One region of the Nesterenkonia sp. DZ6 genome, then DNA from elsewhere that is predicted to be linked to it. Evidence: riboswitches for the same ligand, from Rfam matches in the RefSeq annotation. Region 1 holds a riboswitch; the other holds the start of a gene.

Region 1 (7,516 bases):
CGGGGAGATCCTTCAGTGAGGCGTAGACCGGCTGGCCGAGCACCTCTTTGAGTCGCGGATTCACGAAGTAGACCGTGTAGCTCGAGGAGCTCAGCAGGTAGGTCGCCACGAAGTAGCTGGCCCGGGCTGGCTTGTCCGACATGCCCACGATCGCCACCGACTTGGCGCTGCGCAGCAGCTGCAGCCGGCGGGAGGGCGACGGCGCTTCCCAGCGGCCGTGGGGATGTTCGGCCGTGGCCTCGTCGTGGTGCTGCAGGGTCTGCTCGCTCATCACTTGTCTCCTTCGACTGCGGTGCTCAGCGCCTGGTCCAGGTCCCAGATGATGTCATCGACGTCTTCGATGCCGACCGAGATGCGGATCAGGTCCTCCGGGATCCCGGCTGCGGCCATCTGCTCCGGGGAAAGCTGCTGGTGGGTGGTTGATCCTGGGTGCAGGATCAAGGTGCGCACATCCCCCACATTAGCCAGGTGGCTGGCCAGCTGCAGGGACTCGATGAAGCGGGCGCCGGTCGCCCGGCCTCCGCGGATGCCGAAGCTGAACACCGAGCCCACACCCTTGGGCAGCATCTCCTTGGCCCGGTCATGATCGGCGTGGGAGGGCAGACCGGCGTAGTTGACGTAGACCACCCGGTCATCGGCTTCGAGCCATTCGGCGACCTTCTGGGCGTTGGCGACGTGCTCGTCGATACGCTGCGGCAGGGTCTCGATGCCCTGGATGAGGTTGAACGCGGCCTGCGGGCCCAGTGAGGGTCCGATGTCGCGCAGCTGCTCGGCGCGCAGCTTGGTCAGGAAGCCGTATTCGCCGAAGTTGCCCCACCAGGAGAGCCCGCCGTAGGAGGCCACCGGCTCGGTCATCGCGGGGAAGTTCCCGTTGTCCCAGGGGAACTCGCCGGATTCCACGATCACTCCACCCAGGGTGGTGCCGTGGCCACCCATGAACTTGGTGACCGAGTGGATCACGATGTCCGCGCCGTGTTCGAACGGGCGGATCAGGTACGGGGTGGTCAGGGTGGAGTCCACCACCAGCGGGACTCCGTGCTTGTGCGCGACCTCTGAGAGTCCGCGCAGGTCAGCGATGTCAGAGCTGGGGTTCGCGACGACCTCGGTGTAGAGAACCTTGGTGTTCTCCTGCATCGCGGCCTCGTAGTCCTCCGGTTCCAGGGAGTCCACGAAGGTGGTCTCGATCCCGAAGCGGCGCAGCGTGACGTCGAGCTGGGTGATCGTGCCGCCGTAGAGCTTCGAGCTCGCCACGATGTGGTCCCCGGAGCCGCAGAGTGCGGCGAAGACCAGGAACTCAGCACTCATCCCGGAGGCGGTGGCCACCGCGCCGATGCCGCCCTCCAGCGACGCGACGCGCTCCTCCAGCGCCGAGACGGTGGGGTTGCCGATCCGGGAGTAGATGTTCCCGTACTTCTGCAGCGCGAAGAGGTTCGCGGCGTCGTCGGTGTCCTTGAACACGAAGGAGGTGGACTGGTGGATGGGCACAGCACGCGATCCGTGGACGGCATCGGGGACGGCCCCGGCGTGCAGGGCGCGGGTGCGGAAGCCGAACTGGCGATCGCTCATGTAGCTACCTCTTCTCTTCTCGGCGCGGTTCCGCGCCGTTGGCAGATCTCTTCGATCTTCGGTACACAGGGTTCATTCTGCAGGCTTGTGGTGTCTCCCAGGGTCTCGCCGTCATGCAGCTGGGTCAGCAGCCGGCGCATGATCTTCCCGGAGCGGGTCTTGGGCACCTCGGGCACGGGGATCACCGTGCGTGGTTTGGCCACCGGGCCGATCACCTCGCCCACATGGCTGCGCAGCGTCCCGAGCAGCTCCCGCTCGGCCGCGCTGCCCGCACCCCCCGCGGCGTCGAGGCGCTCGCGGGCGGCGGTGGTCAGCACGGTGAACGCGACGGCCGCGTGACCGGTCATGGCATCGAAGACCGGGCAGACCCCGGCCTCGACCACATCGGGGTGGGAGATCAGCGCCGATTCGATCTCAATCGTGGAGAGCCGGTGTCCGGAGATGTTGATGACGTCATCGATCCGGCCCAGGATCCAGATGTCCCCGTCCTCGTCCTTCCGCGCCCCGTCCCCGGCGAGGAACCATCCCTGCTCCGCGTACTTCTCCCAGTAGGAGGTGAAGTACCGCTCCGGGTTGCCCCAGACGGTCCTGGCCATCGAGGGGCCGGTGTGGGTGAGCACGATGTTGCCCTGCGTGCCCGCGGGCACCTGCTGGCCGGCCTCATCGACGACGGCGGCGCCCCAGCCGGGAAGTGCACGGGTCGCGGCCCCGGGCTTGAGCCCTGGGTGCGTCGACCGGGCGTCCTCGGGCCGCGGGGAGAGCACCGTGGACCCGGATTCGGACTGCCACCAGGTGTCCACCATGGGAAGCGCCGGTCGGCCGGCGTCGTCGGTGGTGTCGCGGCCGATCTCGCGGCGGATCCAGTGCCAGGCCTCGGGGTTGACCGCCTCGCCCACGGTCCCGGCGAGCCGGATCGAGGAGAGGTCATACTGCGCCGGAACACCGTCGGGGAACCAGCCCATCAGGGAACGCACCAGCGTGGGGGCGGTGTAGTAGGTGGTGACCTGGTGGCGTTCGATGATCTCGAAGTGGCGGCCCTCATGCGGAGTGTTCGGCGTGCCCTCGAAGATCACCTGGGTGGCGCCGGCGGCCAGCGGGCCGTAGATCTCATAGGTGTGCGCGGTGACCCAGGCCAGGTCGGCGGTGCACCAGTGGACGTCCTGGGTGCGCCGCTCCGGGTCAGGGTGGGCGAAGAGCCGCAGGTAGGTGTACAGGGCCCCGGTGAGGTAGCCGCCGGTGGTGTGGACGAGTCCCTTGGGCTTGCCGGTGGTCCCGGAGGTGTACATGATGAACAGCTCGGTCTCGGCGTCGAAGAACTCCGGGGTGTGCTCGGGGGAGGCGGTCTCGACCACCTCGTGCCACCAGAGGTCCCGCTCCGGCGTCCATTCCACGGGGGAGTCTGTGCGGTTGATCACCAGGACGTGTTCGAGGTTGCCGCCGTGCTCGGCGGTGGCCTCGACGACGGCGGCATCAGCGTTGGCCTTCACCGGCACGGCCCTGCCGCGGCGGAACTGACCATCGGTGGTGACCAGCAGCTTCGCCCCGGTGTCCTCGACACGGAACTTCAGCGCCTCGGCGGAGAATCCGCCGAAGACCAGCGAGTGCACCGCGCCGACCCGGGCGCAGGCCAGCGTGATCACGATGGTCTCCACCAGCACCGGAAGGTAGATCACCACGCGGTCCCCGCGGGTGATGCCCATGCTGGTCAGCGCGTTCGCCGCCTGGTTGACCCGACGGCCCAGCTCGGCGTAGCTGACGTCCTCGCGGTCTCCGGGCTCGCCTTCGAAGTGCAGCGCGATCTTCTCCCCGCGTCCCGCGGCGACGTGGCGGTCCACGCAGTTCACCGCGGCGTTGAGCGTCCCGCCCTCATACCAGCCGATCTTCGGACCGCGCTGGGTGACCGGGTTCGGCGGGGTCCAGGAGTGGGTGGTCTCCCACGGGGTCGACCAGTCCAACAGGGTGGCGGCCGCGGACCAGAATGCCATGCGCTGGTCCTCGTCCTGCGGGTCCGTCCAGGCGTGCACGTCGGCGCTCAACGGATCCGAGGGCACGATCGCGGAGCGCTGGTCCTTGCACGAGGGTGTTGTTTCGGGGGTGTCGCGGTGCGTCGGGTCTTCGGGAGTGGCCGCGGCTGCGGGCACGGTGGATCGAGGGTGGATGCTCAACAAGGGTCCTTCGGGTCAGCTCAGGGTGGTCAGGGTCTTGAACTCGTGCTGGTGGAAGACCAGCCCAGGAGCGCCCTCGGTGAAGCCCAGGTCCAGGATCTCCAGCACGATGATGTCGTGGTCCCCGGCGCGGACCCGGTCGTAGATCCGGGTGCGCAGCCACATCGGGACCCCATCGAGCAGCAGCGCCGAGCCGTGGAGCTGGTAGTCCACCCCGGTGAATCGGTTGGCGCGGTCCTTGGACGCGATCTGCCTGCACAGCCCGTTCTGATCGCGGCCGAGCACCGAGATGCCCAGTTCGCCGCCGCTGCGCTCAAGCTTCGGCCAGGTGGAGGAATCGTGCTGCACCGCCAGGGTGACCAGGGGCGGCTCCAGCGAGACGCCCACCGTGAAGGTGGACGCGATGATCGCCTCAGGTGTCCCATCGACCTCCGCGCCGACGGCGACGACGCCCTGCGGAAACTGTGCCAGGGCGTGGCGCAGCGCAAAGGAGTCCACACGGGACGCGGCGGTGGGGTTCTCAAGGGTGCGAGCAGGAACAGACATGCAGATCAACTCCATCGGTCCTGGCGTTAGCACCCGGCGAATCCGGGTTGCTGCGGCGTCTCTGAGCCAGATCTCTCAGCCGCTCGGGATGGTGACACCTCAACGCTACGCGTCGTCTCGCCGACCAGCAAGAATCGTTCGCACTGTGAGACGCCATATGACATTCGGCGCTGGTGTCACCACCGAACGTGTCCTTGATCTGCTGGATGAACACACCTGGTCACAACGGAGGTCAGGGTGGACGACGTTCATGGATATGGTTCGCCCGGCTCGGCGCTGGTCCGTCAGTCGGAGTCTGGCTTCCGCCGTCGTCCGAACTTGACGGATGAGCCCCTGCATCCTCTATATTGAGCCTCATCACCATCCAGAGCGACCGAGGGATCTGGCCCGAAGACGTCGCAGCAACCCGGGCATGCCGGGTGCTACCGCCAGAATCGATGGAGGAAAGAATGAACATTAAGCTGCCTGTGCCCCAGAATCTGCGCGACGCCATTGAGCGTGTCGGCCTCTCCGCGCTCGACCGAGAGCGCAGCCGTGAGCTCGCCCGCGATGAGGTCACGGACCTCGTGGCAGGTGGCATCGGACGGCTTCGCGTGCCGGAGCCGGCTGGTGGATACGGCTTGGACTGGGTGCAGACCACCGAGGTCCTCCTGGAGCTCGCCGCCCAGGACAGCAACATCCCGCAGGTGCTGCGCGGCCACTTCGCGGTCCAGGAGGATCTGCTGTGGCGCTGCGACGCCCGACCTGACTCCGCCCCTGACTCCGCGCCTGACGCCCGGCCCGATGCCCAGCCCGATGCCCGGCGCGTCGTGCAGCGCTGGCTCGCCAGGTTGGCCGCAGGGGAGCTGGTCGGCAACGCCTGGACCGAACCGGGCAAGGGCGGCTTCCACCAGTCCGGCACCATGGTCAGCGAGACCGACGACGGGCCCAGGGTCACAGGGGTGAAGTACTACACCACCGGTGCGATCTTCGCGGACTGGCTCGACGTCACCGCCCGGGACGCCGCGGGCAATGAGCTCGCCGTGCTGGTGCGCCGGGACCAGCCCGGAGTGCAGATCGACGACGACTGGGACGGCTTTGGACAGCGCACCACCGGCTCCGGCACCGCGCGGCTGACCGACGCCGTGGTGGAGGAGTCGGAGCTGCGCGGACTGACCGATCGCTTCCCGTACCAGACTGCGCTCTACCAGCACTTCCTGCTGATCGTGCTCGCCGGCGTCGTCGAGGCCGCGGCACGGGACGCCGCAACGCTGCTGCATGAGCGCTCGAGGACCTTCTCCCACGCCAACACCCGCACCCCACGCACCGATCCGCAGCTGCTCCAGGCCGTCGGAGAGGTGGATGCCGTGGCGGCGCTGGCGCGTGCGCAGGTCCTCGCCACCGCCGCGAGCCTCGATGCCGCCTTCGCCGCGCGAAGCGCCACGGAACAAGCCCAGATCGAGGCGGCCAACGCGGTGGAGCTTGCCACCGGACGCGCCCAGGTGGCGCTGCATCGGCCCGTGCTGGAGGCGGTCACCCGGATCTTCGACGTCCTCGGCGCCTCCGGGGTGAGCCAGTCCCGGAGTCTCGACCGGCACTGGCGCAACGCCCGCACCGTCACCAGCCACAACCCCTGGGTCTACAAGGCCCGGATCGCCGGGGACCACCGGGTCAACGGCGCCGAGCCGGTCCGGCTGTGGAGCGTCGGCGAACCGGACACCGCGAGTCAGTCTGCGGTGGCCAGCCCGCCAGCGACCCCGATCGGCGCGTAGAAGAACGCCGCGAAGAACGCCTGAGAACCGGCCCCACCCGACGAGCTCCGATGCTGCACCTTACGCGCAGCCTCGACGCGCAGACATCGATGCCAACCACTGAGTCGAACCTCAAGGAGAACTGCACATGACCTACCCGACCACCGAGTCCGGCAAGCGCGAGATCCTGTTCAACGCCTTCGACATGAACTGCGTGGTGCACCAGTCCCCGGGGCTGTGGCGGCACCCGGAGGACCGCGCCCGGGAATACAACACGATCGGGTACTGGACCGAGGTCGCGCAGATCCTCGAGCGAGGCCTCTTCGACGGACTGTTCATCGCCGATGTGCTGGGCCCCTATGACGTCTTCGGCTCGAACCCGGAGGCCGCGCTGCGCTCCGGGGCGCAGATCCCGCTGCAGGACCCGTTCCTGCTGGTCTCGGCGATGGCCGCGGTCACCAAGAACCTGGGCTTCGGCATCACCGCCGGCACCGCCTACGAGCACCCCTACCCGTTCTCCCGACGGCTGGGCACCCTGGACCACCTCACCGGCGGCCGGGTGGGCTGGAACGTGGTCACCGGGTACCTGCCATCGGCCGCGCAGAACATGGGCCAGGACGATCAGATGGAGCACGATCGCCGCTACGACCATGCCGATGAGTACCTCGACGTCGTCTACAAGCTGCTCGAAGGATCCTGGGAGGACGACGCCGTCCTCGCCGACAAGGCCTCCGGGGTATTCACCGATCCGGCGAAGGTGCACCGGATCGAGCACCACGGCGAGTTCTTCAAGACCCCCGGGATCGGCGTGGTGGAGCCCTCCCCGCAGCGCACCCCGGTGATCTACCAGGCCGGGGCCTCCGCCCGCGGCCGGGCCTTCGCCGGCAAGCACGCCGAGGCGGTGTTCATCAATCCGCCCACCAAGGAGCTCGCCAAGGCCTCGGTGGCCAAGATCCGCCAGTCGGTGGCCGAGGCGGGACGGGACCCCTACTCGGTGAGGATCTTCGCGATGCAGACCATCGTCACCGGACCGGACGACGCCGCCGCGCAGGCCAAGTACGACGACCTGACCCAGTACATCGACGCCGAGGGCGGACTGGTGCTGATGTCGGGCTGGATGGGCATCGACCTGAGCCAGTTCGATCTCGACCAGCCCATCGGCGACGTGAAGTCCAACGCCATCCAGTCCACCGTGGAGACCTTCCAGAAGGCCTCCGGTCGGGAGGATGAGGTCTGGACCGTCCGGCAGCTGGCCGAATGGGTCGGTGTCGGCGGCTTCGGCCCGGTCATCATCGGTGGCGGCCCGACGGCGGCGCAGCAGCTGATCGAATGGCAGGAGGAGACCGATGTGGACGGCTTCAACCTGGCCTATCACATCACCCCTGGCACCTTCGTGGACGTGGTCGAACACGTGGTGCCCGAGCTGCAGAAGCTCGGCCGCTACAAGACCGAGTACGCCCCGGGCACATTGCGCAACAAGCTCTTCGGCGCCGGCGACCACCTGCCCAC
Region 2 (7,516 bases), 210 kb from region 1:
AGGCCGGCTGCCGCTCGCCGCGGCCCGGAATCTGGGCGCCGCACGGGCCCTCGAGCAGCTCAGCGGACCCGATGACCTGCTGATCTTCCTGGATGTGGACTGCATCCCGGACCCCGGACTGATCAGCGCATACATCGAGGCCTCGCGGCTGCGGCCCGAGGATCTGCTCTGCGGACCGGTGGCGTATCTGCCCGAGCTCCCCGGGGAGGTGCTCGACGCGGCCACGGCAGATCAGCTCACCGAGTGGGCCGCGCCGCATCCGGCACGGCCGGCACCGGCACCCGGGGAGATCCTCACCCATGGAGAGCATGCGCTCTTCTGGTCATTGTCCTTCGCGGTGCGCCGGATCGTCTGGGAACGGATCGGCGGATTCGACGAGGCCTATACCGGCTACGGCGCCGAGGACACCGACTTCTCCTGGCGGGCCAGAGCTCGCGGAGTCGAGCTGACCTGGGTGGGAGGGGCCTGCGCCTACCACCAGCACCATCCGGTCTCCCGGCCGCCGGTGGAGCATCTCACCGACATCCTGCGCAACGGTGCCATCTTCGCGGACCGGTGGGGACACTGGCCGATGGAGGGCTGGCTGCAGGAGTTCGAACGGCTGGGGCTGGTACGGCGCGACGGTGAGGACTGGGTGCTCAGCGAGAGTTGAGCACCGTGTGGGTCAGGAACTCCCCCACGTGACTGATCTCCTGCGGCACGACGCCGTGCCCGGCCCCGGCGTAGAGCACCTTGGTCAGCTTCACCGACTTGGTCGCCCAGCCGTGGGTGTACTCCACATGCTCCGCCGGAATGATCGGATCCTCCTGGTCGCGGCCCCAGAAGAACGGCACCTTCGCGGAGGCCAGCGCCTCGTCGTCGAAGTAGTCCTCGATCCCCTCTCCTCGGGTGGGGTCCACGGCGAAGCCGGAGAGCCCGACGACGGTGGCGAACTCCTCAGGCCGGCTGCGCAGCAGCGAGGTGGCGACCGCCATCCCCATGGAGAATCCGAGCAGGCTCACCGAGCTGTGCTGGTCCTTGACCGCGGCGATCCACTCCCAGAGATCCTCCACCGCCTCGCGTGCGGCCGATGACGAATAGGCCAGCCGCTCGACATCCAGGTCGAACCAGGTGTAGCCGCCGACCTCCATCTTCACCGGCGCGCGCACGGAGGCATAGGTGAAGCCGGCGGGCAGCCCGGGGACCAGTCCCATCAGGTCCTGCTCGTGGGAGCCGTAGCCGTGGAGCAGCACCACCAGCGGGGTGCCGGCGCGGTCCTCGGGTTCGCGGGACCAGGCGACGTGCGGTGAGGCAGACATGAAATGACCTTTGCGTGACGGGAAGGGTGACTGACCCACTCTAATCAGCCCATGGGTGGATGCATGAAGAGGGGGTGGTCAGCGACAATGTCCGGGTGAACGAAACTGATGAGACCCTCGAAACACCAGACCTGCCCGCCGACGCCGAGATCGCTGAGACTCCGCGGCACCCCTGGACCCGCTACGTGGCCCTGGGGGACTCCTTCACCGAAGGCATCGGGGATCCCGATCAGACCCGACCGGGCTACCACCGCGGCTGGGCGGACCGAGTGGCTGAGGAGCTGGCCCTCGGTGCCGCCGCCGTGGAAGGTTCTCCCAAGTTCTCCTACGCCAACCTGGCGGTGCGCGGAAAGCTCATCGGTCAGATCCGAGACGAACAGCTCGCCCCGGCCCTGGAGCTGCGCCCGGACCTGATCACCCTGTGCGCCGGCGGCAATGACGTGATCCGGCCCGGCGGGGACCCCGATGAGACCGCCCGGATCCTGGACACCCTGGTGCAGATCCTGACCACCACTGGGGCCACCATCGTGCTGTTCAACGGCCCCGATGTGCGCGAGACCCCGGTGGTCGGCTCGATCCGCGGGAAGGTGGCGATCTTCAACGAGAACGTGCGCACCATCGCGGCCCGGCATGACGCCGTGGTCGCCGATATGTGGTCCCTGCGCGAGCTGACCCGCCCGGAGATGTGGGACGACGACCGGCTGCACTTCTCCGCGCTGGGCCACCACACGATCGCCCGCATGGTGTTGGAGACGATGAACGTCGAGCACGATCTCAAGCCCTCGGAGCCGCGCCCGGTTCCGGTGCGGAGCTGGCGTGCGGCCCGGGTGGATGACGCCGTCTGGGCGCGCCACCACCTCTTCCCCTGGGTGGTCCGGCGGCTCCGCGGGAGGTCCTCCGGGGATGGGATCTACGCGAAGCGACCGACCTTCGAGCCGCTCTTCGGCGGGTCCATGCCCCCGGGTGGCGGCGTCGACGACGCCTGAGCCGCCGGAGGTTCAGAGCCGCCGGAGGTTCAGAGGCGCAGGGGCGCGCGGCTCCCCAGCTGGAGAGTCTCCCGCATGGCGTCGCCGAGCTGCTCCGCGCTGGTGAGGAATCCGTCGTGGCCGATCGGAGAGTCGATCATGTGCACCTGATGGTCCCCGGGGATCGCGTCGGCGATCTCCTGGGACTGTTTCGGGAAGTACAGCCGGTCCGTGGTCACGGCCGCCAAGAATGGCGCCGCGGTGACCCCGGCGAGCGCCTGGTCCACTCCCCCGCGTCCGCGGCCGACGTCGTGGCTCATCAAGGCCTCGGCGAGGACGATGTAGGCGTTGGGGTCGAAGCGCTGGAGCAGCTTCTCGGCCTGGTGGTCCAGGTAGGACTCCACCTGGTAGCGCCCGCGCCTGCGCTGGGACCAGCCGACGGGGTCTTCCATGCCCTGGGCGGAGCGGCCGAAGCGCACCGCCAGCTCGTACTCCGCGCGGTAGGTGATGTGCGCGATCCGGCGCGCCAGTCCCAGCCCGGCCTGCGGCGCCGGGCCGCCGTAATAGTCGCCGCCGGCGAAATGGGGATCGTTCTCCACAGCCAGCACCTGGGCCTGGCCGAAGGCGATCTGCTCCGCGGTGGAGGCCGCTCCGCAGGCGAAGACGGCCACGCCTTCGACCATCTCCGGGTAGGTCACGGCCCATTCCAGCGCCCGGGCGCCTCCCATGGATCCGCCGATCACCGTGTGGAACTTCCGAATGCCCAGGGCATGAGCCAGCCGGGCTTCGAGATGCACGGAGTCGCGAATGGTCACGAAGGGGAATCGGGAGCCGTAGGGCTTCCCCTCGGGATCCAGGGAGGCGGGTCCGGTGGAGCCGTAGCAGCCACCCACCATGGCCGGGGCGATCACGAACCAGCGCTCGGTGTCGATCGGGCGGCCCGGTCCGAGCAGCCCTTCCCACCATCCGATGGAGGCATCCGCCGCGGTGGCGGCGACGTGGGAGTCACCGGTGAGGGCGTGGGCGACCAGGACGGCGTTGCTGCCGTCCTCGTTCAGCGTGCCCCAGGTCTCGTAGGCGAGGGTGACTTCGGGCAGCCGCCCGCCGGCCTCGAAGGTGTACGCGCCGACCTCAGCGGTCTTCAACGCACCGGCGGGCCTGTTCCCAAAGTCATTCAGCACCTGATCACCCTAACCTCAGACCGCCGCTGCGGTTTCTTGCTTCGTCACATTGTCCGCGCCGGCCTCCGCTGCCGCGTTCACAGCGCCCTGGGCGGCCTTCTCGAAGCCCTGGTCCAGATCGGCGATGATGTCGTCGATATGCTCCAGGCCCACCGAGAGCCGGACCAGTCCGGGCTTGACTCCGGCGGCGCGCTGCTCGGCGTCGCTGAGCTGGCTGTGCGTGGTCGAGGCGGGGTGGATCACCAGGGAGCGGACGTCGCCGACATTGGCCACCAGCGAGTGCAGCTCCAGCGCGTCCACGAAGGCCTGGCCCGCCCGGGCCTGACCTGAAGCGTCGTGGGCTGCTCCTCCGGCGAGCTCGAAGGACAGCACCGCCCCGGATCCGCGGGGCAGGTACTTCTGAGCGCGCTCGAAGCAGGGGCTCGAGGGCAGACCGGAGTAGTAGACCCGTCGCACGGCGTCATGGGCCTCCAGGTACTCGGCGACCTTCTGCGCGTTCTCGACATGGCGTTCGATCCGCAGCGAGAGGGTCTCCAGCCCCAGGTTGATCTCGAAGGCGTTGTGCGGGGACAGTGCCGGACCGAGGTCGCGCAGCAGCTGGACCCGGGCCTTGAGGATGAAGGAGAGGTTGACCCCGAAGATCCCGTCGGCGCCGAGATCCCGGCCGAAGACCAGCCCGTGGTAGCTCTCGTCCGGGGTGGAGAAGCCGGGGAAGCGCTCCGGGTGGGCGAAGTAGTCGAAGCGCCCGGAGTCCACGATCACCCCGGCGATGGCCGTGCCGTGGCCGCCGAGGAATTTGGTGGCCGAGTGCACGACGACGTCGGCGCCGAAGTCGATCGGCTTGATCAGGTATGGGGTGGTCAGCGTGGAGTCGATGATCAGCGGTGCCCCGAACTCATGCGCCACCGAGGCGACGCCTTCGATGTCCAGCACGTCCCCGCGCGGGTTCGCCACGGATTCGCCGAAGAAGGCGACCGTGTTCTCCCGGGTGGCGGCGCGCCAGGATTCCAGGTCATCGGGGTCCTCCACGAAGGAGACCTCGATGCCGAACTTCGGCAGGGTGTGCTTGAAGAGGTTCTGTGTGCCGCCGTAGAGGGTGGGTGAGGCGACGATGTGGCTGCCGGCCGAAGCGATGTTCAGCAGCGCCAGCGTGGTGGCAGCCTGTCCGGAACCGACGGCGAGCGCCCCGACTCCGCCTTCGAGGGCGGCGATCTTATCCTCCACCGCCTGGACGGTGGGATTGCCGATGCGCGAGTAGATCGGGGCGATCTCCTCGAGTCCGAAGCGGCGCGCGGCGGCGGCGGTGTCCGGGAAGACGAAGGAGGTGGTCTGCTGGATCGGCAGCGCCCGTGCTCCGGTGACCGGGTCGGGGGCGACTCCGGCATGGATCTGCTGGGTCTCGAACTGCCAGGTGTTCTCGTTGCTCAAAGGATTCTCCGTTCAATGCGGCCCAGGAACCGGGCCGGATGTGAACGTCGCTGCCGGTGGTCGAGCTTCCGGCGCTGAATCCTGTACGGCCCTGTCCTGAGGACTGGGATGTTGGGCCCGCACTGGTGTGTGGCCCGCGCTTGCTGAGTGAGTCGGTGAACTGCTTCACTGACTGTTTCAGCCAGGTCGTCACCCGGGGCACCCCACCGCGAACTGGAGGGTTGCCGGCCAGCAAACCGGGGTTTTGCGCTGGCACTCTTGACCTAGGAGCAAGTCTGCATCGCGGAATGCTTCCTTGCAAGTGCGGGCCAGGGGTCGGGTTCGCAGTTCGTCATGTTCGGCCACCCTGCCGCGAGTCACTCCGGCCCGAGGAACGCGAACGGCTCCGCGGGCTCGAAGAGATCACTGACGTCGCCGGCGTGGCCGTCGGGCGGGCCATCAGCAAGATCCATGCGGCGGACACCTGAGCCTTCTCGCAGGTCGAGTCGGTCCAGGGACACCCAGATGACGCTGGGCCGCAGCGCGGAGTCGAAGAAGTAGCGACGGTCCTTGTGGTCCGCCACGGTGCGCCACTGGGTCGAGGAGATGTTCGGCTGCCCCGGAGTGCTGATCCCATAGGGGACCGACGCGTTGCGGATCACCCCGAACACCGACGCGGTCGCGATGGTGCGGTCTTCCACCTGCGGCACCGCGTTGATGTAGAAGCTTGCCCGGACATAGCGGTCGGCGGCGCGATTGGTGCCCGGGAGCATGACGGTACCGCCGATGCCGCGCCAGTAGGTGTCGATCGCCAGCTGTTGAGCGAAGGGCGGTGAATTGGTCATGACCTGGTGGGTGCGGTCGTGGTGTATCTGCAGCGTCCCGTCCAGGTACTCACAGATGGCGCTGTCCCCGGAGGCATCCGAGATCGACAGGTGCATGGTCGCCTGGCGCGGCTGCCCTGGCACGCCGGCGGTGACCACGGCGAAGTCTTCACGGGCGAGTGATTCGACCGCCTCCGTCACGGTCGCGAAGCTGTCCAGCACGTACTGGGCCCAGGCGCCGAGGGAGAGCTTCGGCCGGGCATCGTCGAGCCCCGGGTAGCGCGACTCGACCAGCCACAGGGCATTGGCGACCAGCCCCCGCTCGTTCATCCCATCGGTGGTCGAGATGTCATAGCCGGAGGCGATCACGCTGCCATAGCGGGACGTCCAGGTCAGCGACTCCGACCCGGCTCCTCCCTCGCGCGGCAGCCCCCGGGGGAAGACCCACAGATTCGTCCCCAGGTCGGCGTTCCAGTCCATGGAACGGGCCGTCAGCACACGATCCTGCTCGCCCAGGTAGACCACACGTGTGCACATCAGACTGGCCTCTCACCGAACCTGGGCTCCAACTGGGCCTCAGTGTGTCGGAGGCCATATCCGGAGGTCAACCCTGACCTAGACTCACCTTTCATGAGTGCCTCCGACAATGACGTCCTGACAGCCCTGCGCAGCGCCTTCACGCCGGGCACCTTGACCACCGACGCCGCGGAGCTCGACGCCCACGCGGTCGACCAGGGGCCGCTGGAGCATTGGCAGGTGCACCCGCCGCTCGCCGTGGTCTTTGCTGAATCGACGCAGGACGTCCAACTGCTGGTGCGACTCTCCTGCGAGCATGGCTTCGCGCTGATCACCCGCGGGGCTGGGACTTCCGTCTCCGGCGGGGCGAACTCCACCGAGGGTTCGGTGGTGCTGAACCTGACCCGGATGAACCAGATCCTGGCGATGCGACCCGAGGATGAGGTCGCCGTCGTCGAACCGGGCGTGATCAACGCCGACCTCAACGCCGCCGCCGCAGAACACGGGCTGATGTACGCCCCGGATCCGGCGAGCTACCGCACCTCCACCATCGGCGGCAATGTCGCCACCAACGCCGGCGGGCTGCGCTGTGCGAAGTACGGGGTGACCCGCGATTCGGTGCTTGCCCTGGACGTGGTGCTCGCCGACGGCACGCTGATCCACACCGGACAGGCCACCTTCAAGGGCGTCGCCGGCTATGACCTGACCAGCCTGTTCGTCGGCTCCGAGGGGACCCTCGGCATCGTCGTCGGGGTCACCGTGCGGCTGCGCCACCTGAGTGCGCACACCGAGACCATCGCCGCGTTCTTCGACGAGCTGACCACCGCCGCCCAAGGGGTCCTGGACATCGGCAGGGCCCGGGTGCAGCCGGCGATCACGGAGCTGCTGGATCGCCGCACCATGCTCGCCCTGGATGAGGCGCAGGGCTCGGACCTGGCCCAGCGCGGAGACACGCTGCTGCTGATCCAGACCGACGGCCACGGTGCTGCCATCGAGGCCGAGATCATCCGTGAGGTGCTGCGAGCACTCGGCGCCCTGGTCAGCGACCCCGGCTCCACCGAGTCCGAGCGGCTGATCGAGCTGCGCCGGCACGCCCGCGGCGACGGAATCGTCAACGAGGTGCGCGTGGGCGAAGACGTCGCGGTCCCGCGGTCGCGGCTGGTGGACTACATCCGCGCCATCGAAGACCTCGCCGAGGAGCACCAGGTCCAGCTCAAGGTGGTCGCGCACGCCGGGGACGGCAACCTGCACCCCACCTTCAGCGTCCCCAGCTCAGAGCTCGGCCCCGACACCGGCACCGGCACCGAGACAAGACCCGACGACGA

Evidence for each region. Region 1 has a riboswitch for S-adenosylmethionine ahead of LTH93_RS05380 (flavin reductase family protein). Riboswitches for the same ligand answer to the same signal wherever they lie in the genome.
Region 2: another riboswitch for S-adenosylmethionine. It lies ahead of LTH93_RS04410 (O-acetylhomoserine aminocarboxypropyltransferase/cysteine synthase family protein); the one in region 1 lies ahead of LTH93_RS05380 (flavin reductase family protein).

Annotation. Positions count from the first base shown of each region.
Region 1 is NZ_JAJOYW010000001.1:1,198,240-1,205,755, reverse strand. It holds gene LTH93_RS05395 (CoA-binding protein) at 1-271, opposite strand, end outside; gene LTH93_RS05390 (O-acetylhomoserine aminocarboxypropyltransferase/cysteine synthase family protein) at 271-1,566, opposite strand; gene acs (acetate--CoA ligase) at 1,563-3,602, opposite strand; gene LTH93_RS05380 (flavin reductase family protein) at 3,747-4,277, opposite strand; SAM riboswitch class I at 4,286-4,372, opposite strand; SAM riboswitch class I at 4,635-4,721, shown strand; gene LTH93_RS05375 (acyl-CoA dehydrogenase family protein) at 4,727-6,028, shown strand; gene LTH93_RS05370 (LLM class flavin-dependent oxidoreductase) at 6,156-7,516, shown strand, end outside.
Region 2 is NZ_JAJOYW010000001.1:985,120-992,635, forward strand. It holds gene LTH93_RS04390 (glycosyltransferase family 2 protein) at 1-652, shown strand, start outside; gene LTH93_RS04395 (alpha/beta hydrolase) at 639-1,298, opposite strand; gene LTH93_RS04400 (SGNH/GDSL hydrolase family protein) at 1,394-2,284, shown strand; gene metX (homoserine O-acetyltransferase MetX) at 2,314-3,444, opposite strand; gene LTH93_RS04410 (O-acetylhomoserine aminocarboxypropyltransferase/cysteine synthase family protein) at 3,460-4,872, opposite strand; SAM riboswitch class IV at 5,004-5,136, opposite strand; gene LTH93_RS04415 (linear amide C-N hydrolase) at 5,229-6,212, opposite strand; gene LTH93_RS04420 (FAD-binding oxidoreductase) at 6,306-7,516, shown strand, end outside.